Regions from separate parts of the Streptomyces sp. NBC_00663 genome, predicted to be linked through region 1. Evidence: predicted binding sites of a transcription regulator. Region 1 holds the regulator's gene; the other holds the start of a gene.
The links. Region 1 encodes HrcA, which represses chaperone genes, less so after heat shock. Its sites were predicted from a motif close to TTNGCACTCNGNNNNNCNGAGTGCNAA; they were not measured.
Positions count from the first base shown of each region.

Region 2: the regulator HrcA is predicted to act here: its motif matches at 5,774-5,800, upstream of groL (chaperonin GroEL).

Region 1 is NZ_CP109027.1:6,479,677-6,494,123, forward strand. It holds gene OG866_RS29560 (HAMP domain-containing protein) at 1-2,722, opposite strand, end outside; gene OG866_RS29565 (SpoIIE family protein phosphatase) at 2,825-4,813, shown strand; gene hemW (radical SAM family heme chaperone HemW) at 4,853-6,085, shown strand; gene OG866_RS29575 (DUF3097 domain-containing protein) at 6,146-6,946, opposite strand; gene OG866_RS29580 (MBL fold metallo-hydrolase) at 6,978-7,709, opposite strand; gene hrcA (heat-inducible transcriptional repressor HrcA) at 7,873-8,889, shown strand; gene dnaJ (molecular chaperone DnaJ) at 8,890-10,026, shown strand; gene OG866_RS29595 (nitronate monooxygenase) at 10,139-11,227, shown strand; gene OG866_RS29600 (16S rRNA (uracil(1498)-N(3))-methyltransferase) at 11,224-11,973, shown strand; gene OG866_RS29605 (VOC family protein) at 11,996-12,388, shown strand; gene OG866_RS29610 (hypothetical protein) at 12,330-12,752, opposite strand; gene OG866_RS29615 (hypothetical protein) at 12,905-13,429, shown strand; gene OG866_RS29620 (S41 family peptidase) at 13,445-14,447, shown strand, end outside.
Region 2 is NZ_CP109027.1:5,325,602-5,340,048, forward strand. It holds gene otsB (trehalose-phosphatase) at 1-587, shown strand, start outside; gene OG866_RS24270 (alpha,alpha-trehalose-phosphate synthase (UDP-forming)) at 563-1,951, opposite strand; gene OG866_RS24275 (glucosyl-3-phosphoglycerate synthase) at 2,026-2,970, opposite strand; SAM riboswitch class I at 3,121-3,276, shown strand; gene thrC (threonine synthase) at 3,295-4,581, shown strand; gene OG866_RS24285 (MoaD/ThiS family protein) at 4,693-4,968, shown strand; gene OG866_RS24290 (cold-shock protein) at 5,420-5,626, shown strand; gene groL (chaperonin GroEL) at 5,964-7,586, shown strand; gene OG866_RS24300 (NADH:flavin oxidoreductase) at 7,795-8,913, shown strand; gene OG866_RS24305 (metallophosphoesterase family protein) at 8,942-9,802, shown strand; gene OG866_RS24310 (MFS transporter) at 9,878-11,359, shown strand; gene OG866_RS24315 (hypothetical protein) at 11,417-11,983, opposite strand; gene OG866_RS24320 (hypothetical protein) at 12,153-12,359, opposite strand; gene OG866_RS24325 (PTS transporter subunit EIIC) at 12,356-13,705, opposite strand; gene murQ (N-acetylmuramic acid 6-phosphate etherase) at 13,723-14,447, opposite strand, start outside.

The DNA of each region.
Region 1 (14,447 bases):
GCTGCATCGCGAGGCGCTGGGACTCGCCGAGCAGGGACTCCGTGCGGGAGTTGGCGATGATGGTGTTGATCGCGACGCCGATGGTGTTCACGAACTGGTCGAAGAACGCCAGGTGGACGTCGGAGAAGCGGGAGAACGACGCCAGCTCGATGACGCCGAGGAGCTTGTCCTCGAAGAGGATCGGGATGATCACGACGCTCGTGGGGGCGGCCTCGCCCAGACCGCTGTTGATCTTGATGTAGTCCGGCGGGGCCTCCTCGACGAGGATGCGCTTCTTCTCGCGGGCGGCCTGGCGGACCAGACCGTGGACGGGGAGGCCGCCGGTCTCCACCGTCGCGCCCTGCGCCGAGCCGTAGCCCGCGATGAACGCCAGTCCCTTTGCAGGAACGGTTGTGCGGATGGCCGCGCCGTCCTCGTCCGGGTCGGCCAGGAAGAACGCCCCGTACTGGGCGTTCACCAGCGGCGTCAGCTCGCGCAGGATCAGGTCGGCGACCTCCATCAGGTCGCGGTGGCCCTGCATCAGCGCGGCGAGACGGGCCAGGTTCGACTCCAGCCAGTCCTTCGCGCGGGTCGTCTCGCGGAGGTTGGCCACCATCAGGTTGATGTTGTCCTTGAGCTCGGCGACCTCGCCCTGCGTCTCCACGGTGATGGAGCGGGACATGTCGCCCTGGGCCACCGCGGAGGCGACCTCGGCGATCGCGCGGACCTGCGTGGTCAGGTTGGAGGCGAGCTCGTTCACGTTGGTCGTCAGACGCTTCCAGGTGCCGTACACGCCCTCGACCCGTGCCTGGCCGCCGAGTTGGCCCTCGGAGCCGACCTCACGGGCCACGCGGGTGACCTCGGAGGAGAAGGAGGACAGCGTGTCCACCATGGTGTTGATGGCGGTCTTCAGCTCCAGGATCTCGCCGCGGGCGTCCACGTCGATCTTCTTGGAGAGGTCGCCGTTGGCGACGGCGGTCGTCACCTGGGCGATGTTGCGCACCTGCGAGGTCAGGTTGTCCGCCATGTAGTTGACGTTGTCGGTCAAATCCCGCCAAACGCCGGACACCCCGAGCACCTGGGCGCGGCCACCGAGCCGGCCGTCGGTGCCGACCTCGCGGGCGACCCTCGTCACCTCGTCGGCGAAGGCCCGTAGCTGCTCCACCATCGTGTTGACGGTGTCCTTCAGTTCGAGGATCTCTCCCCGGGCGTCGACCGTGATCTTCTTCGACAGGTCGCCGTTGGCCACCGCGGTCGTCACCTGGGCGATGTTCCTGACCTGCGAAGTCAGGTTCAGGGCCATGAAGTTGACGTTGTCGGTGAGGTCCTTCCAGACGCCGCTCACGCCGCGCACCTGCGCCTGGCCGCCGAGGTTTCCTTCGGTGCCGACCTCGCGGGCGACGCGGGTGACCTCGTCGGCGAAGGCGGAGAGCTGGTCCACCATCGTGTTGATCGTGGACTTCAGCTCCAGGATCTCGCCCTTGGCCTCGACCGTGATCTTCTTGCCGAGGTCGCCCTGGGCCACCGCGGTGGAGACCAGGGCGATGTTGCGGACCTGCGAGGTCAGGTTGTCCGCCATGAAGTTGACGTTGTCGGTGAGGTCCTTCCAGACGCCGCTCACGCCGCGCACCTGGGCCCGGCCGCCGAGGTTTCCTTCGGTGCCGACCTCGCGGGCGACGCGGGTGACCTCGTCGGCGAAGGCGGAGAGCTGGTCCACCATCGTGTTGATGGTCGACTTCAGTTCGAGGATCTCACCCTGCGCGTCGACCGTGATCTTCTGCGACAGGTCGCCATTGGCCACCGCCGTCGTCACCTGGGCGATGTTGCGGACCTGTGAAGTCAGGTTCGACGCCATGAAGTTGACGTTGTCGGTGAGGTCCTTCCAGACGCCGCTCACGCCCCGCACCTGGGCGCGTCCGCCCAGCTGCCCCTCGGTGCCGACCTCGCGGGCCACCCGCGTGACCTCGTCGGCGAAGGCGGAGAGCTGGTCCACCATCGTGTTCACGGTCAGCTTCAGTTCCAGCAGCTCACCGGTGGCCTCCACGGTGACCGTGCGGGTCAGGTCGCCGCGGGCCACGGCCGTGGTCACCAGGGCGATGTCACGAACCTGCGCGGTCAGCCGGGAGGCCATGGTGTTGACCGCCTCGGTCACATCCCGCCAACTGCCCGACAGACCGGTCACTTTGGCCCGCCCGCCGAGCCGCCCCTCGGTGCCGACTTCACGGGCGACCCGGGTCACCTCGCCCGTGAACAACGACAACTGGTCGACCATCTTGTTCACGGCCCGGCCGAGCCGCCGCAGGTCACCCCGCAACTGGCGGTTGCCGTCGTGCAGATCGACCCGCTGGGTCAGATCGCCGCCCGCCACCGCGTCCAGCACCCGGGTCGCGTTGGCGGCCGGGGCGACCAGGGCGTCCAGCAGCTGGTTCACATCGCTGACCCGGGAGGCCCAGGCGCCGGCACCGGGGCTCGGGGAGAGCCGCTCGTCCAGCCGGCCGTGCCGCACCAGCTCCCGCTTGACCCGCTGGACCTCCGTGGTGAAGTGGACATTGCGGTCCACCAACTGGTTGAAGATCGCGGACAGTTCGGCCACAACGGGGCCGTGCCCCGCCTCCGGCAGCTTCGAGAAGTGCCCGTCCCGCGCGGCCGTCATCGCGGCGAGCAGCGGACGCAGATCCGATGCTCGAATCTGGTCCTGATTCTGTCCGTCTTCGAGCACACGCATAGCACTGTTCTCACTCATGGCGGCCCACTTCGGTAACTCGGTGCTTATGGGCGCGGCCAGTCTGTCACTCTGTCCGCATCGACTGAGGCGTATTCGTCCGAACTGCTCGGGGAGCTGGACATGGGGGCCATTCCGACGCAACGGGAGAGCGATCCCCGTGCTTCTGATGCGCCCGTGCCCGACGGAGTGCTCCCATGCGCCCGAGCGCACGCCACCCTTTCCGGGAGCTCGCACGCGCCGGGCGCCGCCCGCGCACTGCTGCGCGCCGCGCTCGCCGAATGGGCCCAACTCGGCCTGCCCGGCGCCCAACAGCTCACCGAGCGCGTCACCGACGACCTCACGATCGTGACCAGCGAACTCGTCACCAACGCGGTCGTCCACGCGGGCACCGACATCGAACTGGACTGCCGTATGGAGGCGACCGGCGCGCTCGTCGTGGAGGTCACCGACCACCACCCCTCGCGCGCCCCCCGCGCCGGTGCGCCCGAACCGCCGTCCGAACGTGGCGAGTTCGCCACCGGCGGGTCGGAGTACCACCCCGGCACACCGGAGTACGGCCGCGGCCTTCGCCTGGTCGCCGCCCTCGCCGAGTCCTGGGGGATCACGTACCGCACCGGCTCCAAGACCGTGTGGGCCCGGCTCACCCACGAGGGCGGCACGGCCGCCGGCGACCTCGACCCGTACCCGGGGGAGCGCGGTCTGCGGGTCGCCGAGATCCTCGCCCCCGAACCCCAGCGCGCCGAGCGCGACCGGGAGTGGCTCAACCGCGGTGCCCTGTCCTTCCTCGCCGAGGCCTCCGACCTGCTCGCCGGACAGCTCGACGAGGACCTGGTGGCCGCGCTCGCCGGACAGCTGATCGTGCCGCGGCTGGCCGACTGGTGCGCGGTGTGGCTGGAGGACGAGCTCATGGGGCGCTGGGGCTCCCCGCGCGCGACCGAGGCCGACGGCGCGGGCGGCGTCGGAGGCTGGGGCGCCGACGCGATCGCCGGGCCGGGGCCACGGCTGGCCCGCGTCTGGCACGGCAGCGAGAACCTCATCGAGGACCTGCGCCGGGCCCTGGACAAGGAGGCGCCGCGACCTCCCGATCCGCCGCGCTCGGGACCCGTCTCCTTCCCCTGGCCCGGCGAGGCGCTCGGCCCGCACGGCACCCACGGCACGGCCCTCGCGTACCGCCTGATCGCCGGTGGCCGCCCGCTGGGCACCCTGGTCATCGGGCGGGCGGGCCTGCTGCGCTTCCCGGACGAGATCACCGGACTCGTCGAGGACCTCGGCCGCCGGGTCGCCCTCGCCATCAGCGCCGCCCGCCAGTACGCCCGCCAGGCCACCATCAGCGCCGTCCTCCAGCGCGGACTGCTGCCCGGCGCGGTCGCCGAGATCCCCGGGGTGAGCAGCGCGCTCGTCTACGAGCCCTGCGACAAGGCGGGCCCCAGCGGCGACTTCTACGACCTGTTCCCGTCCGGGGACGGCCGCTGGTGCTTCGCCATCGGCGACGTCCAGGGCAAGGGGCCGGAGGCGGCCGTGGTGATCGGGCTGGCCCGGCCCTGGCTGCGGCTGCTGGCCCGGGAGGGGTACGCCGTCGCCGACGTCCTGGACCGCCTCAACCAGCTCCTCCTCGACGACGCCACCGAGGCCGCCGACGCCGCCGCCCGCGCCTTCGCCGGACCGGCGGGCCTCGCCGCGGCCGCCGACGGCCCGCAGACCCGCTTCCTGTCCCTCCTCTTCGGCCAGCTCGTGCCCTTCGACGGCGGCGTCCAGGTCACCCTCGCCTCCGCCGGCCACCCCCTGCCCCTGCTGCTGGGACCCGACGGCGGGGTCTGTGCGGTCGCCCAGCCGCAGACCCTCCTCGGGGTCGTCGAGGACGCCGTCTACACCAGCGAGATCGTCGAGCTGCGCCACGGCGACACCCTCCTGTGCGTCACCGACGGGGTGACCGAGCGGCGCAGCGGCTCCCGCCAGTTCGACGACGGCGACGGCCTCGCCGCGGCCCTCGCCGGCTGCGCGGGCCTGACCGCCCCGCTCATCGCCGAGCGCATCAAACGGCTGGTGCACGAGTTCGGCGTACGACCGCCCGACGACGACCTGGCCCTGCTGGTGCTGCAAGCGGAGTGAGCGCGGAGGCAAGGGCGCGGGTGCTGGACAATGGAAGGCATGCCTTCCGCACTCCCCGACGGCGAGCCCGTCCCCGACGACGGCGCACTCCCCGCGCACGCGCTCTCCGGAGCCGCCGAGCGACCCCTCGGGTTCTATCTGCACGTCCCCTACTGCGCGACCCGCTGCGGGTACTGCGACTTCAACACCTACACCGCCACCGAGCTGCGCGGCAGCGGCGGTGTCCTCGCCTCCCGCGACAACTACGCGGACACCCTGATCGACGAGATCAGGCTGGCGCGCAAGGTGCTGGGGGACGATCCGCGCGAGGTCCGCACGGTGTTCGTGGGCGGCGGTACGCCGACCCTGCTGGGCGCCTCCGATCTCGTACGGATGCTCGCGGCGATCCGTGACGAGTTCGGACTGGCGGCGGACGCCGAGGTCACGACTGAGGCGAACCCGGAGTCGGTGGATCCGGCGTATCTGGCGACCCTGCGCGCGGGCGGCTTCAACCGGATCTCCTTCGGCATGCAGAGCGCGAAGCAGCATGTGCTGCGCGTGCTGGACCGGACCCACACGCCCGGGCGCCCCGAGGCGTGCGTGGCGGAGGCGCGGGCGGCGGGCTTCGAGCACGTCAACCTGGATCTGATCTACGGCACCCCGGGCGAGTCGGACGACGACTGGAGGGCGTCCCTGGACGCGGCGATCGGCGCCGGACCCGACCACGTCTCGGCGTACGCGCTGATCGTGGAGGAGGGCACGCAGCTGGCCCGGCGGATCCGCCGGGGCGAGGTGCCGATGACCGACGACGACGTGCACGCGGACCGGTATCTGATCGCGGAGGACGCGTTCGCGGCGGCCGGCTTCGACTGGTACGAGGTGTCGAACTGGGCGACCTCCGAGGCGGGGCGCTGTCTGCACAACGAGTTGTACTGGCGCGGCGCCGACTGGTGGGGCGCGGGGCCGGGAGCGCACTCGCACGTGGGCGGGGTGCGCTGGTGGAACGTGAAGCATCCCGGCGCGTACGCGGCGGCGCTGGCGGCGGGGAAGTCGCCGGGGGCGGGGCGCGAGGTGCTGTCGGAGGAGGACCGCAGGGTCGAGCGGATTCTGCTGGAGCTGCGCTTGAGGGAGGGTGTACCGCTTGACCTGCTCCGTGAGGAGGGCCGGCGTGCTGCTCGCCGGGCGCTGTCGGACGGGCTTCTTCGGCAGGAGTCGTACGACGAGGGGCGCGCGGTGCTGACGCTTCGGGGGCGGCTGCTGGCGGATGCGGTGGTGCGGGACCTGGTGGACTGAAGGTGCAGGTTTCGTCGTGGCTGGTCGCGCAGTTCCCCGCGCCCCTTTAGGTGGGTTCAGTCAAGCTGTGACGAAATCGATCAGTTCCTCTACTCGGCCCAGGAGCTCTGGCTCCAGGTCCCTGTAAGAGGTCACGCGCTTCAGGATTGCCTGCCATACCGCGCCCGTGTTCTCGGACGGCCAGCCCAGTGCCCTGCACACGCCCGTTTTCCAGTCCTGGCCGTGGGGGACTCTGGGCCACGCCTCGATGCCCAGGGACGACGGCTTCACCGCCTCCCAGATGTCGATGTAGGGGTGGCCGACGACCAGGGCGTGTTCGCTGGTGACCGATGCCGCGATACGGGACTCCTTGCTGCCCGGCACCAGGTGGTCCACCAGGACGCCGAGGCGGGCGTCCGGACCCGGGGCGAACTCCTCCACGATCCTCGGCAGGTCGTCCACGCCCTCCAGGTACTCCACGACCACGCCCTCGATGCGCAGGTCGTCGCCCCAGACCTTCTCGACCAGCTCGGCGTCGTGCCGGCCCTCGACGTAGATGCGTCCGGCGCGGGCCACGCGTGCGCGGGCGCCGGGGACGGCGACCGAACCGGAGGCGGTGCGGGAGGGACGTACAGGCGCGCTTGAAGGCCGTACGAGCGTCACCACCCGGCCCTCCAGCAGGAAACCCCGAGGCTCCAGCGGGAAGACCCGGAGCTTGCCGAAGCGGTCCTCCAGGGTCACCGTGCCCGCCTCGCAGCGGATCACCGCGCCGCAGAAGCCGGTGCCGGGCTCCTCGACCACCAGGCCGGGCTCGGCCGGGACCTCCGGGACGGGCTTCGGCTTCTTCCACGGCGGGGTCAGATCGGCGGAGTACTGGCGCATTCGGATGACGATAGGAGAAGCCGGGGTGCGGTCAGGGCGACACGCCGAAACGCCGGGCCAGGGCGTCCCGCTGCGCCCGCACGAACGCGGCGTCCACCACCGCTCCGTGACCGGGCACGTACAGCGCGTCCTCGCCGCCCAGGTCCAGGAGCCGGTCCAGGGCCGCGGGCCAATGCGACGGTACGGCGTCCGGGCCCGCCTGCGCTTCGCCGGACTCCTCGACCAGGTCACCGCAGAACACCACCTCGGGCGAGCCCGGCACCAGCACCGCGAGGTCGTGGGCCGTGTGCCCGGGGCCGACGTTGGCCAGCAGGACCTGCCGGCCGCCGCCGAGGTCGAGGGTCCACTCGCCGGAGACCAGATGGCGGGGCCGGGCGAGGGCGTCGACCGCCTCCTCGGCCGCCCCCGCCTCCAGGCCGTTGCCGATCGCGTCCGCGCGCAGCTCCTCGCGAGCCTGCTGCTGGTCGAGCAGCGTGTCCATGCCGACCGGCCCGAACACCTCCGCACCCGCGAACGCCGCCGCACCGAAGACATGGTCGAAGTGGGGGTGGGTCAGCGCGAGATGGGTCACACGGTGCCCGGCGAGCGACTCCGCCTGCGCCCGCAGCCGGGCCCCCTCCGCGAGGCTCGACCCGGCATCGATCAACAGGGCCGTGTCCGCCCCGACGACCAGCCCTGCCGTGCAGTCCCAGACCGGGAGCCGGCACCGGCCCACCCCGGCCGCCACCCGCTGCCACCCCAGCTCTTCCCAAGTCACCGTCATACCGCGACGCTAGCCGTACGAGCGGTTCACGAGCTGTCACACCCCGACCGACCTTGCCCGGGTGGCACCCCACCGCCGTACACTGGGCCGCGGGGAACGCTGGCACTCGGGCGGACAGAGTGCCAGGCAGGGGCCTGGGGACCGACTTCTGGAGGTGTGCGCGATGCTGAGTGAACGCAGGCTTCAGGTGCTGCGCGCCATCGTCCAGGACTATGTGGGGACGGAGGAGCCCGTCGGCTCCAAGGCCCTCACCGAGCGCCACAGCCTTGGCGTCTCCCCGGCGACCGTGCGCAACGACATGGCCGCCCTGGAGGACGAGGGGTACATCGCCCAGCCGCACACCAGCGCCGGGCGCATCCCCACCGACAAGGGCTACCGCCTGTTCGTGGACAAGCTCGCGGGCGTCAAGCCCATGACCGCGCCCGAGCGGCGCGCGATCCAGAACTTCCTCGACGGCGCCGTCGACCTCGATGACGTGGTGGCCCGGACCGTGCGGCTGCTCGCGCAGCTCACCCGGCAGGTGGCGGTGGTGCAGTATCCGTCGCTGACCCGGTCCACCGTGCGGCATGTGGAACTGCTCTCGCTCGCCCCGGCGCGCGTGATGCTCGTCCTGATCACCGACACGGGCCGGGTCGAGCAGCGCATGATCGACTGCCCGGCCCCCTTCGGGGAGGCCTCGCTGGCCGATCTGCGGGCGCGCCTCAACAGCCGGGTCGCGGGGCGTCGGTTCGCCGATGTGCCGCGACTGGTCGAGGACCTGCCCGAGGGCTTCGACGTCGAGGATCGGGGTACGGTCGCGACGGTGCTCTCCACGCTGCTGGAGACACTGGTCGAGGAGAACGAGGAACGGTTGATGATCGGCGGAACCGCCAATCTCACCCGCTTCGGACATGACTTCCCCCTCACCATCCGGCCGGTCCTGGAAGCACTGGAGGAGCAGGTCGTGCTCCTCAAGTTGCTTGGCGAGGCCGGGGATTCGGGCATGACCGTACGCATCGGTCACGAGAACGCCTATGAGGGACTCAACTCAACTTCGGTGGTGTCGGTCGGCTACGGTTCGGGCGGCGAGGCAGTAGCCAAGCTCGGCGTGGTCGGACCGACCCGCATGGATTACCCGGGAACGATGGGAGCGGTACGCGCAGTGGCACGGTACGTCGGACAGATCCTGGCGGAGTCGTAAGTGGCCACGGACTACTACGCCGTTCTCGGCGTGCGCCGCGACGCGTCGCAGGATGAGATCAAGAAGGCGTTCCGTCGGCTCGCACGCGAGCTGCACCCGGACGTCAACCCCGATCCGAAGACCCAGGAGCGGTTCAAGGAGATCAACGCCGCTTACGAGGTGCTGTCGGACCCGCAGAAGAAGCAGGTCTACGACCTCGGCGGCGACCCGCTGTCCCAGGCGGGCGGCGCGGGCGCCGGCGGCTTCGGCGCGGGTGGCTTCGGGAACTTCTCGGACATCATGGACGCGTTCTTCGGTACGGCGTCCCAGCGCGGTCCGCGCTCGCGCACCCGGCGCGGCCAGGACGCGATGATCCGGCTGGAGATCGAGCTCGACGAGGCGGCCTTCGGCACCACGAAGGACATCCAGGTCGACACGGCGATCGTCTGCAACACCTGCAACGGTGAGGGCGCGGCGCCGGGAACCTCGGCCCAGACGTGTGACATGTGCCGCGGGCGCGGTGAGGTGTCGCAGGTCACCCGGTCCTTCCTGGGCCAGGTCATGACCTCGCGTCCCTGCCCGCAGTGCCAGGGCTTCGGCACGGTCGTCCCGACGCCGTGTCCCGAGTGCGCCGGTGACGGCCGGATCCGCTCCCGTCGCACACTGACCGTGAAGATCCCGGCCGGTGTGGACAACGGCACGCGGATCCAGCTCGCGGGTGAGGGCGAGGTCGGGCCCGGTGGCGGTCCCGCCGGTGACCTGTACGTCGAGATCCACGAGCTGCCGCACGCGATGTTCCAGCGGCGCGGTGACGATCTGCACTGCACGGTGACGATTCCGATGACGGCGGCGGCGCTCGGTACGAAGGTGCCGCTGGAGACGCTGGACGGGCTGGAGGAGGTCGACATCCGGCCGGGCACGCAGTCCGGGCAGTCGATCCCGCTGCACGGACGCGGTGTCACGCATCTGCGGGGCGGCGGCCGGGGCGATCTCATCGTGCACGTCGAGGTACAGACCCCGAACAAGCTGGACCCGGAGCAGGAGCGTCTGCTGCGCGAACTGGCGAAGCTGCGCGGCGAGGAACGGCCGACAGGACAGTTCCAGCCGGGCCAGCAAGGACTGTTCTCCCGGCTGAAGGACGCGTTCAACGGGCGGTGACACGGGTCGGGCGCCGGCGCCGCAAGGTGGCCGGCGCCTCCTCGTGCCAATGGACTATGCCGGGCGGAAGGCTGGATTCGGACTTGTTCGGGGGACGTGACAACATGCGGGCATGTCCTCCGCGCTGACCGATCTCTTCCCCTATCCGATCGTGCAGGCCCCCATGGCGGGCGGGGTCTCCGTGCCGCGGTTGGCCGCGGCCGTGTCCGACGCCGGGGGGCTCGGGTTCCTTGCCGCCGGGTACAAGACGGCCGACGGCATGTACCAGGAGATCAAGCAGCTGCGCGGGCTGACCGGACGGCCCTTCGGCGTCAATCTGTTCCTGCCGCAGCCCGAGTACGCGGATGCGGCCGCCGTCGACGTCTACTCGCACCAGCTGGCCGGGGAAGCCGCCTGGTACGAGACCGAGCTCGGCGACCCCGAGAGCGGGCGGGACGACGGGTACGACGCCAAGCTCGCCGTACTCCTCGACAACCCCGTACCCGTCGTCTCCTTCCACTTCGGGGTGCCGGGCGGTGAGGTGCTGGAGGCGCTGCGGAGGGCCGGGACCGTCACCCTCGTCACCGCGACCACCCCGGACGAGGCGCTCGCCGTGCAGCGGGCCGGGGCCGACGCGGTGATCGCGCAGGGCGTCGAGGCCGGCGGCCACCAGGGCACCCATCGGGACGTCCCCGAGACCGACGGCGCCGGGCTCGGGCTGCTCTCGCTCGTCGGGCAGATCAGGGAAACCGTGGGGATCCCCGTCGTCGCCGCCGGCGGCATCATGCGCGGCAGTCAGATCGCCGCCGTCCTCGCCGCGGGCGCCAGTGCCGCCCAGCTCGGCACCGCCTTCCTCGCCACCCCCGAGTCCGGCGCCGCCGACCTCCACAAGCAGGCCCTGACCAACCCTCTCTTCGTACGGACCGAACTGACCCGCGCCTTCTCCGGCCGGCCGGCCCGCGGGCTCGTCAACCGGTTCCTGCGCGAGCACGGCCCGTACGCCCCCGCCGCCTACCCCGAGGTCCATCACCTCACCTCGCCGTTGCGCAAGGCCGCCGCCAAGGCCAAGGACGCCCAGGGCATGGCCCTGTGGGCGGGACAGGGGCACCGGATGGCCCGCGAGCTGCCCGCCGGGCAGCTCGTCGAGGTGCTGGCCGCCGAACTCGCCGACGCCACGACAGCGTTGTCCGGCTTCCGGAACGCCGGAGGTGACCCGCGATGACCGCTCCCGTGTTCGTCGTCGAGCACTTCGACGCCGGTGGCGGCGGCCACTACGTCCTCGACGGACCCGAGGGACGGCACGCCGTCTCCGTGAAGCGCCTCCAGCCCGGCGAGGACGTCATCCTCACCGACGGCGCCGGCCGCTGGGCCGACTGTGTCGTGCTCGGCACCGAGGGCAAGGACCGGCTGATCGTCCAGCTGGACGGCGTCAGCGAGGAACCGGTGGCGCAGCCGCGCATCACGGTCGTCCAGGCGCTTCCCAAGGGTGACCGCGGTGAACTCGCCGTCGAGACCATGACCGAGGTCGGCGTCGACGCCGTCGTGCCCTGGCAGGCGGCCCGTTGCATCACCCAGTGGAAGGGCGAGCGAGGGCTCAAGGCACTCGGCAAGTGGCGGGGCACCGCCCGCGAGGCCGGCAAGCAGTCCCGCCGCGTCCGCTTCCCCGAGGTCGCGGACCTGGCCACGACCAAGCAGGTCGCCGCGCTGCTCGCCCGCGCCGACTTCGCCGCCGTACTCCACTCCGACTTCGAACGCGGCAGCCAGGCCCTCGCCACCGCCGAACTCCCCGGCGAGGGTGAGATCGTTCTCGTCGTCGGTCCCGAAGGGGGCGTCGCCAAGGACGAGTTGGCGCTCTTCGAGGAGGCCGGTGCGAAGGCGTACGTGCTGGGCCCTACCGTGTTGCGTACGTCGACCGCCGGGACGGCGGCCGCGGCCCTGCTCCTCGGCCGCACCGGCCGCTGGTCCTGACCGATCCTCCGGGGGAAACACCGTGGAACTCGCCCAAGTACGGCTCCTCGTCACCGACTTTGCCGCCTGTTACCGCTTCTACGCCGAAGTCCTCGGTCTGAAGCCGCAGTCGGGGGCGACCGAGGGACCGTACGAGAAGTTCAGCCCCAGCACAGGGGCGGCCGGTATCGCCCTCCAGGACCGGGCCATGATGGCCGGGATACTTGGCGAACTGGGCGACGCGGCCAGCGGGCACCGGTCGTTGGTGGTGCTGCGCGTCGACGCCCTGGACTCCTACTGCGAGCAGATCACCGCCCGGGGCGCGGAACTGCTGCACGGGCCCGCCCCGATGACGGACCGTATGCGGGTCGCCCACCTCAAGGACCCGGAGGGGAACCTGGTGGAACTCCAGGAGTGGCTGCTGCTGCGCGCTTGAGATCGACGGCCTCGGCGACGGCGTGGAAGAACTCCCAGCCGTCCAACTCGCCCTCACCGGGCGGCAGCAGACCACGCCGGGTCGCCTCGTCGAGCAGGGCACGTACGACACCGGGCTCGCGGAGATTGATGCCCGCGCCCTGGCCGTCCATCGCCCAGCCCTGGAACCAGATGTCGCCCTCGGAGACGTACCGGCCCGAGCCCGCGCCGCCCGGCCGGAACACGAACCGGGTGCGCCGGCCACCGCGGTGCAGGGTGACGATGTCCCGCCAGACGCCGTCGGCGCCCTTCTTCTGACGGAAGTTCCACAGATACGTCGTCTGCTCGTCGATGACGAGACGTCGGAGCCGGCGGTCTTTGCGCATGGCGTCACGTTAAGCGGACGGGCGGTGCCGGGTCGCCGGGTTTTCGGTGAGGGCTTCAGACGAGGGCGTCAGGCGAGGGCTTCACTCGATTGTGGGACGAGTGTCCGTATGCGCCCTACCGCGTCGGGCGGGACAGTGGGAAGCTGCCCTCCATGGGGGTATTGAGGAGGATTTGGCGGCACCGGGGCCGACGCGTCGCCGCCGTGGCCGCGCTCGCCGTCGTGACCGTCGGTGGCGCCGTCGCCTGTGATCCCGCGGGGCTGAGCTCCGCGTCCGTGGCGTACACCACCGACCAGACCGTCACCAAGGAGCTGGAGCGGCAGCACGCCAAGGTGCAGTGGCTCACCTGCCAGGCGTCCTACGGCAACCGCCCCACCCCGACCGCGACCGAGAACGCCGTCGCCGAGGTGCACTGCACCGGCGAGACCAGCGACGGCAAGGACATCAAGGCCGACGGGAAGATCACCCGGGTCGTCAACGGGCAGTGCGTGCGGGGTGAGTTGACCGCCAAGATCGACGGCAAGCAGTGGTTCCAGGTCAACGGTCTCGGCAACTGCAACGCCACCCCCGAGCCCACGCACGGCAACGGACAGCCCGGTGCCACGGTCACGGTCACCGTCACGGAGACGGTGTGGTGCGACAAGTACCCGGACTGCCGCCCGGTGCAGGGCAAATGACCTTAGGGTGATCGGGTGACCCAGCCCGCGACGCCCGCGTATCTCCGATACCCGCACCTGACCGGCGACCTGGTGGCCTTCACCGCCGAGGACGACGTGTGGATCGCGCCCCTCGACGGCGGCCGGGCCTGGCGGGTCAGCACCGACAACGTGCCGGTCTCCACCCCCCGAGTCTCACCCGACGGCACGACCGTCGCCTGGACCTCGACGCGCGACGGGGCACCCGAGGTGCACATCGCGCCGGTCGACGGCGGGCCCGCGAAACGGCTCACCCACTGGGGGAGTTGGCGTACCCAGGTGCGCGGCTGGACCCCGGACGGGCAGGTCCTCGCCCTCACCACCCACGGCCAGGCCAGCCCGCGCCGCTCCTGGGCGCACGCCGTCCCGCTCGACGGCGGACCGTCCACCGTCCTGCCGTACGGCCCGGTCGGCGCCGTCGCCCAAGGGCCGTCCACCGTGCTGCTGTCGGCGCCCATGGGGCGGGAGGCGGCCTGGTGGAAGCGGTACCGGGGCGGTACCGCGGGCAAGTTGTGGATCGACGACGGGGGCGACGGGGAGTTCGTACGGCTGCATGAGGAGCTCGACGGGAACATCGAGTTCCCGGTGTGGGCGGGGGAGCGCATCGCGTTTCTCTCCGACCACGAAGGCGTCGGGGCGCTCTACTCCTCCCTCGCCGACGGGGCCGATCTGCGCCGGCACACCCCGATCGACGGGTTCTACGCCCGCCACGCGGCCGGGGACGGCGGCCGGGTCGTCTACGCCTGCGCCGGTGAGCTGTGGATCCTCGACGACCTGGACGGGGCGGAGCCGCGCCGTCTGGACATCCGGCTCGGCGGCTCGCGGGCCGACCTCCAGCCGTACACCCTGAACGCCTCCCGCTGGGTCGAGTCGGCCTCTCCCGACCACACCGCGCGCGGCAGTGCCGTCTGTGTGCGCGGTGCCGTGCACTGGGTCACCCATCGCTCCGGCCCGGCCCGCGCGCTCGCCGCGCGGCCCGGCGTACGGTCCCGGCTGCCGC
Region 2 (14,447 bases), 1.2 Mb from region 1:
ACTACGGCGCCGAGCGCTGGGACGCCGTCAGCGGCGAGGTCACCGCCCCCGCCCCGCACCCCGGCGTCGCCGCCGTCCGCGCCGAACTCCCCGGCTTCCTCGACGGCATCGGCGCCTGGCACGGCACCTGGATCGAGGAGAAGGGGCGGGCCGTCGCCGTCCACACCCGCCGGGCCGAGGACCCGCAGGCCGCCTTCGACGCACTGCGCGGCCCTCTCACCGACCTCGCCACCCGCCACGGCCTGATCGTCGAACCCGGCCGGCTCGTCCTCGAACTCCGCCCGCCGGGCATGGACAAGGGCCGGGCCCTGACGGAGTACGTCCATGAGCTGGGCGCCGAGGCCGTGCTCTACGCCGGCGACGACCTCGGAGACCTCCCCGCCTTCGCCGCCGTGGACAAGCTCCGCTCCGACGGGATCCCCGGGCTGCTGGTGTGCAGCACCGGCAGCGAGGAGGTGGCCGAGCTGAAGGAACGGGCCGACCTGGTGGTGGACGGCCCGGCGGGGTTGGTACGACTGCTGCGGCGACTGGCGGAAGAGCTTCCCGGAACTTCCCCCGGTGATCAGGAGCGCAACGCCGCCAGCTGATCCAGGAACCACTGCGCGGGCGGCAACGCCGTGGCCGCGGCGGCGAGCCGCTTCGTGCGCTCCGCCCGCTCCCCGGGCCCCATCGTCAGCGCCTCGTGCAGGGCGTCGGCGGTGCCGATCACGTCGTACGGATTGACCACGATCGCGTCCTCGCCCAGCTCCTCGTACGCCCCCGCCTCCCGCGACAGCACCAGCGCGCACCCCTCGTCGGAGACGACCGGCACCTCCTTCGCGACCAGGTTCATGCCGTCGCGGATGGGGTTGACCAGGGCCACGTCGGCAAGCCGGTACGCGGCGAGGGAGCGGGCGAAGTCGTCCTTGACGTGCAGCACCACCGGGGCCCAACCAGGCGTTCCGTACGCCGAGTTGATCTCGTCCGCCAAGCGCTGCACCTCGGCCGTGTAGTCCCGGTAGACGGCGAGGTCCTGCCGGGAGGGGTAGGCGAACGCCACGTGCACGACCCGCTCCCGCCACTCGGGGCGGGTCGCCAGCAGATGCTCGTACGCGTGCAGACCGCGGACGATGTTCTTCGACAGCTCGGTGCGGTCGACCCGGACGATCGTGCGGCGGCCCGCGCCGATCTCCGTCCTCAGGGCCGCCATCCGCTCGGCCACGTCCGCCTCGTGCGACCGCTTGCGCAGGAAGTCCGCGTCCGCGCCGAGCCCGTGCACACCGACCCGGGTGTCCCCGAGCCCGCCGACGATCTCCGTCGCGCACGCCTCGAACGCGGATGCCCAGCGCCGGGTCAGGAACCCCAGCCGGTCCGCGCCGAGCATGCCCCGCAGCACCTGCTCGGCCACGTCGTCCGGCAGCATCCGGAAGTACTCCGGCGGGGCCCACGGGGTGTGCGAGAAGTGACCGATCCGCAGGTCGGGGCGGAGCTCCCGCAGCATCCCCGGCACCAGCGTGAGGTGGTAGTCCTGCACCACGACCGCCGCGCCCCGCGCGGCCTCCGCCGCCAGCGCCTCGGCGAAGGCGCGGTTGTAGGTCTCGTACGACGCCCACTGCCGCCGGAACTCCGCGTCGAAGACCGGTTCCAGCGGGGTCTGGTACAGCAGATGGTGGACGAACCACAGGACCGAGTTGGCGATGCCGTTGTACGCGTCCGCGTGCACGCCGGCGGGGATGTCGAGCATCCGTACGCCGGCCTCGCCCTCCCCGCGCCGTACCGCCTCGCGGTCGCCGTCGCTCAGCGCCGAGCAGACCCACAGGGCGTCCGCGTCGGAGCCGATCGCCGACAGCCCCGAGACCAGCCCACCCCCACCGCGCCGGGCGGACAGCGTGCCGTCCGCCCGGACCTCGTAGGAGACCGGGCCACGGTTGGAGGCCACCAGTACCTGAGCAGCACCGAACGTTGAAGCCATACGGATCAACCTAGCCCGGCCACGGAACACTCAAACGTGCGTCCGGTCCGATGCGGCCCGCCCGACCGCAAGGCTCAGGCCACCTTGCGGGTCGCGTACTCCGCGATCTCCGCCATCGGCGGGCGTTCCTCCGTGTCCACGGAGTAGGTGCGGGGCTCGAAGCCGGTCTCGCCGCGTTCGAACTGGGTGAGGGAGGGGCGGACGAGGTGGCCGCGGGCCAGCCGGAGCTGGGCGGTGCGGTAGATCGCGGCGGACATCCGGCCGAGGGCCTGCCCGTCCTGGTGACGGTGTTTGCGGACACCGACGTCGACCTGGGCGAGCGCGTCGAGGCCGACGAGGTGCAGGGCGTCGACGAGCATGCCGAGCTCGATGCCGTAGCCGACCGGGAACGGCAGCTGCTCCAGCAGAGAGCGGCGGGCCGCGTACTCACCGCCCAGCGGCTGGACGAAACCGGCCAGCTGCGGCCAGTGCATGTTCAGCAGCGGGCGGGCCATCAGCTCGGTCACCCGGCCGCCCTGGCCCGCGGCGCCGCCGAGCGGACGGTCGTACATGGCCTTGACCAGGTCGACCCCGGGTTCGGTGAGCAGCGGGCCGACGATCCCGGCGACGAAGTCGGAGGAGAACTCCTTCAGGTCGGCGTCGATGAAACAGACGATGTCGCCGCTGGTCACCAGCAGCGAGCGCCACAGCACCTCGCCCTTGCCGGGGACGGCGGGCAGGCGGGGCAGGATCGCGTCGCGGTGCACCACCGTGGCCCCGGCCGCGGCCGCCACTTCCGCCGTACGGTCGCTCGACCCCGAGTCGACGACGACTATCTCGTCGACCAGCGGGACCTGCTGCATGAGGTCGTGACGGATGATCGCGACGATGTCGCCGACCGTCTCCTCCTCGTTCAGCGCGGGCAGCACCACACTGACCGACTGGCCCGTGCGCTGCTTGGCGGCCAGTATCTGGTGGAGCGGCCGGTCGGTCACGGACCAGGAGCGGGTGGTCAGCCAGCGCTCGACTTCTTCCAGCACGTAGGCGACTCCTCTACTTGTGATCCACTACTTGTGATCCATCTCGCGGTTCGGACGTCTATCTCAACTGTCCACCTCGTCGGTTACAGTCTTGAACAACGCGGATGACCATCACATGTCCTGGATGGTCCGACGTTCACAACTTCATACCGCTCATCCAGAGGGGCAGAGGGATACGGCCCGATGAAGCCCCGGCAACCCTCCAGTCGGTACTCGTAGATCATTGTTGATCGCTCCGCGAGGCTCCCGACTCGGGAAGGTGCCAAATCCGTCTCACGGCGAGATGCGTCGTGAGGAAGATGAGGAGAAAGGGCCTCGCCTCTCATGGCTGCGCAGACTGTCGCAAACACCACCGGAACCACCGTCGACCTCGGCCCCGCCGCGGCGCTCAGCTGCCGCGAATGCGGTCACCGGGTGCCTCTCGGCCCGGTCTTCGCCTGCGAGGAGTGTTTCGGCCCGCTCGAGATCGCGTACGACTTCTCCGCCTACGACGCCGAGGAGCTCCGCAAGCGGATCGAGGCGGGACCCGCGAACATCTGGCGCTACGCGCCGCTGCTGCCCGTCCCCGCGGACGTGGCCGACAAGCCCAACATCAACCCCGGCTGGACCAAGCTCGTCCAGGCCGACAACCTGGCCCGTGAGCTGGGTGTCGAGGCCGGCAAGCTGTTCGTGAAGGACGACTCCGGCAACCCGACGCACTCCTTCAAGGACCGCGTCGTCGCCCAGGCCATCGAGGCCGCCCGGGTCTTCGGCTTCACCACCCTCTCCTGCTCCTCCACCGGCAACCTCGCGGGTGCCGTCGGCGCCGCCGCCGCCCGCGCCGGCTTCCGCTCCTGCGTGTTCATCCCGCACGACCTGGAGCAGGGCAAGGTCGTCATGGCCGCGGTCTACGGCGGTGAGCTCGTCGGCATCGAGGGCAACTACGACGACGTGAACCGCTTCTGCTCCGAGCTGATCGGCGATCCGGCCGGTGAGGGCTGGGGCTTCGTCAACGTCAACCTGCGGCCGTACTACGCCGAGGGCTCCAAGACCCTCGCGTACGAGATCTGCGAGCAGCTCGGCTGGCGGCTGCCGGACCAGCTGGTCGTGCCGATCGCCTCCGGCTCCCAGCTGACGAAGATCGACAAGGGGCTCCAGGAGCTGATCAAGCTCGGCCTCGTCGAGGACAAGCCGTACAAGATCTTCGGTGCGCAGGCGGAGGGGTGCTCGCCGGTGTCGGTCGCCTACAAGGCGGGCCACGACGTCGTTCGTCCCCAGAAGCCGAACACCATCGCCAAGTCCCTCGCCATCGGCAACCCGGCCGACGGCCCCTACGTCCTCGACATCGCGCGTCGCACCGGCGGTGCGGTGGAGGACGTGAACGACGAGCAGATCGTCGACGCGATCAAGCTGCTGGCCCGCACGGAGGGCATCTTCGCGGAGACGGCCGGTGGCGTGACGGTCGGCGTGACCCGCAAGCTGATCGAGAACGGGCTGCTGGATCCGACGTTGACGACGGTGGTGCTGAACACCGGCGATGGGCTCAAGACGCTGGATGCGGTGGCCGGGACGGGGCTGACCGCGACGATTCGCCCCAACCTTGATTCGTTCCGCGAGGCTGGTCTCGCTTAGTCGTTGTTCGTCTGCGGGCCGGTGGGGGCTGGTCGCGCCCAGGCGGCGGTAGCCGCAAGTCAATACAGCCCCGCGCCCCTGAGGGCGACTACCTGACCGGAGGTCTTGAAAATGAGCGTCACCGTCCGCATCCCCACCATCCTGCGCACCTACACCGGCGGGCAGGCCGAGGTCGCCGCCGAGGGCTCGACCCTCGCCGACGTCATCGCCGACCTGGAGAAGAACCACACGGGTATCGCCGCCCGCGTGCTCGACGACCAGGGCAAGCTGCGCCGGTTCGTCAACGTGTACGTCAACGACGACGACGTCCGCTTCGAGCAGGGCCTGGAGACCGCCACCCCGGACGGTGCCGGCGTCTCGATCATCCCGGCCGTCGCCGGCGGCTGAGTCAAGCTGACCGAATGACCGATCATTACCGTCGGTAAGGCCGATTACCGAGAGTTCAACGAATTGCCCCCTCCGTGAGAGAAACGGAGGGGGCAATTCTCTATGGTTGAGCGCGGTACAGTTGGGGAAGCTGCTGCGCCCCCATGCCACACGCATATGAGTTCCTGCTCCACTTGCGACGAGAAGCAGCCAAAGTGTGCGGTTCTTTTGCGCGTCTTGTGCCTTTTATGAGGCCCGACTTGCCCCGAATTCGGGCGAATTCTCACTACATTCCGGACCCCGCACGTCCAGAATTCTCGTCCGATTGACCTGTTGCAGACGGCAGTTGGACAGATACATTCAGCCGCGGTCGACGCGTTCCGGCGCACGCCCCCAATCCGTGGGGGGTGAGGTCTGACCCGGATCCGCGAAGTGTGGATCTGTGCAAGGGCCAGTAATAGGGGAGTTAGGCATGGCTCAGGGCACCGTCAAGTGGTTCAACGCGGAGAAGGGGTACGGCTTCATCGCGGTCGACGGTGGTGCGGATGTTTTCGTCCACTACAGCGCGATCCAGATGGACGGGTACCGCACCCTGGAAGAGGGCCAGCGGGTCGATTTCGAGATCTCGCAGGGCCAGAAGGGGCCGCAGGCGGACATGGTCCGGCTGGCGACCGGCTGAAGCACGCGCCGACTGATTAGCAGCGACGTTCTTCTTTGAAGGGCCCGCACCTCATGGGGAGTCATGGGTGCGGGCCCTTCGGCGTGCCCGGGACCCCCTGTGGCCTGCGCGGAGCCCTTGCGGCGCCTGGCCGGTCCCTGAGCGGCGCTTGCACTCGACCATGCCGAGTGCTAATTATTGGCGTTAGCACTCTGAAGGTGAGAGTGACAAAGAAGGACCGGGTCGGTGAGGCCCGCAGGCCAGGTGGGGCAAGGAACCACGAGGTGTGCGAGCCGTCCGTCGCGGGCGCGGGCGCGGTCCGAAGGAATCACCCCCAGTCCTGGAGGGACCACTTCACATGGCCAAGATCATCGCGTTCGACGAGGAGGCGCGGCGCGGCCTCGAGCGCGGCATGAACCAGCTCGCGGACGCCGTCAAGGTGACGCTCGGCCCCAAGGGTCGCAACGTCGTCCTCGAGAAGAAGTGGGGCGCCCCCACGATCACCAACGATGGTGTGTCCATCGCCAAGGAGATCGAGCTCGAGGACCCGTACGAGAAGATCGGCGCCGAGCTGGTCAAGGAAGTCGCGAAGAAGACCGACGACGTAGCCGGTGACGGCACGACGACCGCGACCGTCCTGGCCCAGGCCCTGGTGCGCGAGGGTCTGCGCAACGTGGCCGCCGGTGCCAACCCGATGGCCCTCAAGCGCGGTATCGAGAAGGCCGTCGAGGCCGTCTCCGGTGCTCTCCTTGAGCAGGCGAAGGATGTCGAGACCAAGGAGCAGATCGCTTCTACGGCCTCCATCTCCGCCGCCGACACCCAGATCGGCGAGCTCATCGCCGAGGCGATGGACAAGGTCGGCAAGGAAGGCGTCATCACCGTCGAGGAGTCCCAGACCTTCGGTCTGGAGCTGGAGCTGACGGAGGGTATGCGCTTCGACAAGGGCTACATCTCCGCCTACTTCGCCACCGACATGGAGCGTATGGAGGCGTCCCTGGACGACCCGTACATCCTGATCGCCAACTCCAAGATCGGCTCCGTCAAGGACCTGCTCCCGCTCCTGGAGAAGGTCATGCAGTCGGGCAAGCCGCTGCTGATCATCGCCGAGGACGTCGAGGGCGAGGCCCTGTCGACCCTGGTCGTCAACAAGATCCGCGGCACCTTCAAGTCCGTCGCCGTCAAGGCCCCGGGCTTCGGTGACCGCCGCAAGGCCATGCTCGGCGACATCGCCATCCTCACGGGCGGCGAGGTCATCTCCGAGGAGGTCGGCCTCAAGCTGGAGAACGCGACCCTGGACCTCCTGGGCCGCGCCCGCAAGGTCGTCATCACCAAGGACGAGACCACCATCGTCGACGGTGCCGGCTCCGCCGACCAGGTCGCCGGCCGGGTCAACCAGATCCGCGCCGAGATCGAGAACAGCGACTCGGACTACGACCGCGAGAAGCTCCAGGAGCGCCTGGCCAAGCTCGCCGGTGGCGTCGCCGTCATCAAGGCCGGTGCCGCGACCGAGGTCGAGCTCAAGGAGCGCAAGCACCGCATCGAGGACGCCGTGCGCAACGCCAAGGCGGCCGTCGAGGAGGGCATCGTCGCCGGTGGTGGCGTGGCCCTGCTCCAGGCTTCCGCGGTGTTCGAGAAGCTCGAGCTGACGGGTGACGAGGCGACCGGCGCCAACGCCGTGAAGCTCGCCCTGGAGGCTCCGCTCAAGCAGATCGCCGTCAACGGTGGTCTCGAGGGCGGCGTCGTGGTCGAGAAGGTCCGCAACCTGACCGTCGGTTGGGGTCTCAACGCGGCCACGGGCGACTACGTCGACATGATCGCCGAGGGCATCATCGACCCGGCGAAGGTCACGCGCTCCGCTCTTCAGAACGCCGCGTCCATCGCCGCGCTCTTCCTCACCACCGAGGCCGTCATCGCCGACAAGCCGGAGAAGGCCGCCGCGCCCGCCGGTGGCGGTATGCCGGGCGGTGACATGGACTTCTGATCCCTCGCGGATCGGTCCAGTCCTTGCCGAGGGCGGCACTCCCTGTTCCGACAGGGGGTGCCGCCCTCGGGCGTTCCCCGGAGGTGGGCGGGATCACAGGGGCAGTGGAAATGGAGGGATGTACTGAGCGGTTGCCTACTGCGTACTGTCCATGCGTATGCACATACCCGACGGTACCCACCGCTCGTACCACCGCTAGGAGCCCCGCGTGACCGCCTCCCCCTCCCGCGCCGCCGAGATCCTCTCCCGGCCGATCACGATCAACGGCCTGACCGTCCCGAACCGCATCGTGATGGCGCCGATGACCCGGATGTTCTCCCCGGGCGGCATCCCGGGCGCGGACGTGGCGTCGTACTACGCGCGGCGCGCGGCGGCCGGTGTGGGTCTGGTCGTCACCGAGGGGACGTTCGTCGGCCATGACTCGGCCGGGTACAGCGGCCGTGTCCCGCGCTTCCACGGCGAGGAGCAGCTCGCGGGCTGGAAGAAGGTCGCCGAGGACGTGCACGCGGCGGGCGGCACGATCGTCCCGCAGCTGTGGCACATCGGCATGGTCCGCAAGGAGGGGCAGAACCCCTTCCCCGAGGCCCCCGCGGTCGGTCCCTCCGGCATCCGCGTCGGCGCGACCGAGTCCACCGGTACGACGATGACCCAGCGCGACATCGACGATGTCATCGGCGCCTTCGCCGAGGCCGCGGCCGCCGCGGAGCGCATCGGCATGGACGGCGTGGAGATCCACGGCGCGCACGGTTACCTGGTCGACCAGTTCCTGTGGGCCGGCACGAACCGCCGTACGGACGGCTACGGCGGTGACGCGGTCGCCCGTACCAGGTTCGCCGCCGAGATCGTCGCCGCCGTCCGCGAGACCGTCTCCGCCGACTTCCCGGTCATCTTCCGCTACTCGCAGTGGAAGCAGGAGGCCTACGACGCCCGGCTCGCGGAGACCCCGGAGGAGCTGGAGGCCATCCTGAGCCCGCTCGCCGCCGCCGGTGTCGACGCCTTCCACGCCTCCACGCGCCGCTACTGGCTCCCCGAGTTCGACGGCGCCGACCTCAACCTGGCCGGCTGGACCAAGAAGCTCACCGGCAAGCCCGTCATCACCGTCGGCTCCGTCGGCCTCGACGGCGACTTCCTCAACGCCTTCGTGGGCGAGGGATCCCCGCTCAAGGGGCTCGACGATCTCCTCGACCGCCTGGAGCGCGACGAGTTCGACCTCGTGGCCGTCGGGCGCGCGCTGCTCCAGGACCCGGAGTGGGCGGCGAAGGTCCTCGCGGACCGCTTCGAGGAGCTCAAGCCGTACGACGCGGCGGCGCTTCAGTCGCTGAGCTGAGCCCCAACTCCTGTGTAGTGTCCGGGAGATGAGGATTCTCCAGCTCTCGGACACGCACCTGGAGCGCGTTGACGCCGTCAACCGGCACGGTGTCAACGCGCATGACTCCCTGCGGCTCCTGCTGCACGAACTCCGGTATCTGCGGGGCATCGACGCCGTCGTCGTCACCGGCGACCTCGCCGATGACGGGTCCCCGGAGGCGTACACGGCCGTACACGCGCTGGTGGGCGGGTTCGCGCGGGACGTGCTGGGCGGGGTGCCGGTGTTCTATACGACCGGGAACCACGACGAGCGCGAGGCCTTCGGCAAGGTGCTCGGCAGTGGGCACGCGGAGCCCGAGGCCGTTCTGGAGTCGGCGGCGGCGGAGCGGGCCGCGGTGAGCACCGTCGGCGGGTGGCGGTTCGTCACGCTCGACTCGCTGGTGCCCGGGAAGGTGCACGGGCACCTCTCCGCCGGGCAGCTCGCCTGGCTGCGCGAGGTGGTGAGCACCCCGGCCGAGCACGGCACCGTCCTCGCGTTCCATCATCCGCCCATCGCCCTCGACAACCCCCTCCAGCAGGTCTTCGGGCTGCGCAACCCCGCCGACCTCGCCGCCGTGCTGCGCGGCAGCGACGTCCGGGCCGTGCTCACCGGGCACTTCCATCTCCAGCTCTTCGGGCTGCTGGAGTCGGTGCCGGTGTGGGTGACGCCCGGCGTGGTCAGCCGCATCGACCTGACGGCGGCGCCGGGAACCGAGCGTGCCGTGCGCGGGGCCTCGGCCTCGCTCGTCGTGCTCGGCGGTTCCTCCGGGCCGGTCTTCCACACCCTCCACGCGCGTGACCCCCACGCGCACGAGACCGTCTACGAACTGGGGGAGGAACGGGTAAGGGATCTCGTCGCACGGGCATGACCTGCGCCACTTGGGTAAGTCAAGCAACTGACTTAAGGTTGCCTCGGTCAAGTACTAGCCGATGGAGGCCCACCCATGTCCGACGCCCTCGCCCCTCCCGCCCCGGCGGGAGGTTCCGCACCGCCGCGGTCGAACGCCGTGGTGGCGGTGCTGGCCTTCGCCGGAATCGTGGTCTCGCTGATGCAGACCCTGGTGATCCCGATCGTCCCGGAGCTGCCCAAACTCCTGGACGCGCCGGCCTCCGACACCGCCTGGGCCGTCACCGCCACCCTGCTCGCCGCCGCCGTGGCCACCCCGGTCGTCGGCCGCCTCGGTGACATGTTCGGCAAGCGCCGCATGCTGCTGATCAGCGGCGTCATGCTGATCATCGGCTCGGTCGTCTGCGCCCTGGCCGACTCCCTCGTGCCGATGATCATCGGCCGCGCCCTCCAGGGCCTCGCCTCCGGTGTCATCCCGCTCGGCATCAGCATCATGCGCGACGAACTGCCCGCCGAGCGGCTGGCCTCCGCCACCGCCCTGATGAGCGCCTCCCTCGGCATCGGCGGCGCCCTCGGACTGCCCGCCGCCGCGCTCATCGCCGACAACTTCAGCTGGCACGTGCTGTTCTGGACCTCGGCCGTGCTGGGCGCCGTGGCCATCGGCCTGGTCACCGTCTTCGTGCCCGAGTCCCGGGTGCGCACCGGCGGCCGGTTCGACCTCGTCGGTGCCGTGGGCATGGCGGCCGGGCTCATCTGTCTGCTGCTGGCCATCTCCAAGGGCGCCGACTGGGGCTGGGGCAGCGGCACGACCGTCGGGCTGTTCGTCGCGGCCGTCGTGATCCTGGTGGCCTGGGGCTTCTTCGAACTGCGCACCAGCCAGCCGCTGGTGGACCTGCGCACCACCGCCCGCCGTCAGGTGCTGGTCACCAACCTCGCCTCGATCGCCGTCGGCTTCGCCATGTTCGCGATGAGCCTGGTGATCCCGCAGCTTCTCCAGCTCCCCGCCCAGACCGGCTACGGCCTCGGCAAGTCCATGCTCGCCGCCGGTCTGGTCATGGCCCCCTCCGGCCTGGTCATGATGGCCACGGCGCCGATCTCCGCCGCCGTCTCCAAGGCCCGCGGCCCGAAGGTCACGCTGATGATCGGCGCCCTGATCGTGGCCGCCGGGTACGGCCTGAACATCGTCCTGATGAGCGAGGTCTGGCACTTCGTCCTCGTCTCCTGTGTCATCGGCGCCGGCATCGGCTTCACCTACGGCTCGATGCCCGCGCTCATCATGGGCGCGGTGCCCGCGTCGGAGACGGCCGCGGCGAACAGCCTCAACACCCTGATGCGGTCCATCGGCACCTCGTCGGCCAGCGCCATCGCGGGCGTCATCCTGGCCCAGCTGACCACGGACTTCGGCGGCTACGCGCTGCCCTCCGAGAGCGGCTTCAAGGCGGTCCTCGCGGTCGGCGCCGGGGCGGCCCTGCTCGCCTTCGCGGTGGCGTCCTTCATCCCGCGCCAGCGGGTGGCGGGGGACGCGGTGCCGGTGGCGGAGGGGCCGGTGGAGCCGGCCGAGGTCGCCGCCAAGCCGTAGGCGCCGTACGGCAGTCGGGGCCCGTCGCTCATCCGCGGCGGGCCTCTTCCGTGCTGCCTAGAGGTTCCCCAGTGGCTCGATGTCGACCTTCACCGGTGTGCCCCACACCCGCAGCACCTCGTAGTCGGTGAACTCGTGGACCAGCCGGTACGCCATCGCCGCGCGCGGCCCCCTGCGCGCCGCCGCGAGATAGAGCTCGGCCTCGCGGCGGTCGCGGCGCGGGGTGCCGCACAGCTGCCACTCCTGGCCGGTCCACAGCTCGGGCAGCCAGCGCTGCTGCGGCTGGGGCCGGTCGTCGCGGACGCCGTAGCGGGAGGGCGCGGTGGCCGCGGGGCCGGTCTGGGCGGGGCCGTTGATGGAGGCGCGGCGGGCGGCCCGGCGCCGGGTCTCGCACAGCAGGCACAGGTCGGGGGCGTTCTCGTCGACCGGGCCGTTGGGATGCTCGGCGCACCGGGTGCTCGGCGCGGCGGTGGTGACGCTCTCGTCCAGCAGCTCCAGGGCGCGCTTGAGGTCGGCCTTGACCTCGTGGAGCTTGGCGTCGGGGGTGTCGGAGGAGAGGGCCTCGCCGTGCTCGCCGAGAAGACGCAGGGCTCGGCCCAGGGCGGTGAGCTGGGCGTGGTTCATGGGTGAAACCGTACACATCCGGATGAGGCGGTGAGACGCTCCGCCCGGCTCACCGACCTCGGGGACGACGTCGACACGTCGTACTCGTCCGGTGGATCGCGGCGGGTCACCGGCCCAGGTGAGAAACCGCCGATGCCCCGGCGGCGGCCGGGGCATCGGTCAACGGGGGTCAGCCCTGGGGGCAGGCGTGTGTCGGTGCGGAGGCGAGGTCGCCGAGCACGGGCGCGACGGTGTGCTCCGCGGTGCACATCACCGGGGCGGCCGACCCCCAGTGGTTCCCGGAGGCTCCGGAGGCAGGGTCGTGATCGGCGTGCGCGGGGGCGGCGAGGGCGACGGCGGAGGTGGCCAGCGCGGCGGCCATGAGCATCTTCTTCATGATCGGGAAACGACCGGACGGCCACCTGGGTCACATCGGGCCGCGTCCTTGAGCCCGAACACGTACGTCGCCCCGAACCCGACCGCATAGGCCGTCAGCAGCCCGCCCCCGTAGATCCCGGCGAGGACCGGCCACCCCGCGCCGCCCGCGAGCAGCGGGAACAGCGCCCATCCCGACGGCCCGATGGCCGTCGCCCCCACTCCCTGCCCGAGCATCGCGAACAGCCCGACGAAGGCGCCGCCCGCCGCCCCGCCCACGCAGGCCGTGAGGAAAGGGCGCCCCAAGGGCAGGGACACCCCGTAGATCAGCGGCTCGCCCACGCCCAACAACCCTGCCGGAAGCGCCGACTTGATCGTCGTACGCAGGCCGGTGTCGTGCCGCAGCCGCACATACACCGCGACCGCCGCCCCCACCTGCCCCGCACCCGCCATGGCCAGCAGAGGCAGGAGCGGGGTGGAGCCCTGTTGCTCGATGAGGGTGGCGTGGAGGGGGATCAGGGCCTGGTGGAGGCCCAGCATCACCAGGGGGAGGAAGAGGCCGCCGAGGACCGCGCCCGCGAAGACACCCGTCGTCGACAGCAGCCAGTTCGCCGCGGTGCCGATCGCCGACGAGACCGTACCGGCGGCGTACATGAGGACGTACAGGGTCGCGAGGCCGGAGACGAGGACGGTGACCGTCGGCGTCACCAGGACGTCCAGCGCCGCCGGCACCCGCCCCCGGCACCACTTCTCGACGTACGTCCCCAGCAGCGCCGCCGCCAGCGCGCCCAGCACTCCGCCCTGCCCCGGGGCCAGCGTCACGCCGAAGGCCGTCACCTTCGCCACCCCCGGGTAGACGACGACGGCCGCGACCGCCGCGCCCAGGATGGGTGTGCCGCCGAACTCCTTCGCGGTGTTGTACCCGACGAAGACCGCGATGAGGGACATGAAGGCGGACGCGATCGCGGCCAGGGCGGGGGTGAGCGAGGGCAGCCAACCGGCGTTCACCAGCAGCCCGTTGACGCCCGCGAGGATGCCGCAGCCGATCAGCGCGGGGATGAGCGGCAGGAAGACGTTCGCCACCCGGCGCAGGACCGTCCTCACCGACGAGGGTTCCCGCCGTACCAGCAGCGCCTCGAAGTCCGCCGTCACCCGCGCCACGGCCCCCGGCCCCAGCACCACCTGGTACGTGTCGTCCTCCACCACCCCCAGCACCCCCGGCAGCGCCCGCACCGCCTCCCCGTCCACCAGCGAGCGGTCGGCCAGGTCCAGCCGCAGTCGGGTCATGCAGTGGGCGACGGACGTGACGTTCGAGGGGCCGCCCACGAGGGGGAGCAGGGCGGCGGCGAGTTCATCGGAATGGGGCACGCCCCCGAGCGTGCTGCTCAGCCGCCCGCCGCCGCCAGCGCGGCACGCAGATGCCCGCCGGACTCCTCCAGAAGGCGGGTGGCCGCCGGTCCGTCGACCCCGGCGAGGATGACCAGGATGGCGTTCTTCACCTCACCGTCCGTCTCCGCCAGGGCCCGCTCGATCTCCTCGTCCGCCGCGCCCGTGGCGAGGGCGACGATACGGCGGGAGCGCGCCCGGAGCTTCTCGTTCGAGGCGCGCACGTCGACCATGAGGTTCCCGTACGTCTTGCCCAGCCGGATCATCGTGATCGTCGACAGCATGTTCAGGACCAGCTTCTGCGCGGTGCCCGCCTTCAGCCGGGTGGACCCGGTGACCAGCTCAGGGCCCACGACGACCTCGATGCCGTGCTCCGCGGCGGCGGCCAGCGCGCTGCGCGCGTTGCAGGACAGCCCGATCGTCAACGCGCCCTGTGCGCGGGCGTGTTCGACGGCACCGATGGCATACGGGGTACGGCCGGAGGCGGAGACGCCGACCACCGTGTCCAGCGGCGTCAGCTTCAGCGCGTCCAGGTCGGCTCGCGCCAGCTCCTTGGAGTCCTCGGCGCCCTCGACCGAGGTGACCATGGCCTCCCGTCCGCCCGCGATCAGACCGACGACCTGCGCGGGGTCGGTGTTGAAGGTCGGCGGACACTCGGAGGCGTCCAGGACACCCAGGCGCCCCGCGGTACCGGCACCGGCGTAGACCAGCCGGCCGCCCTGGG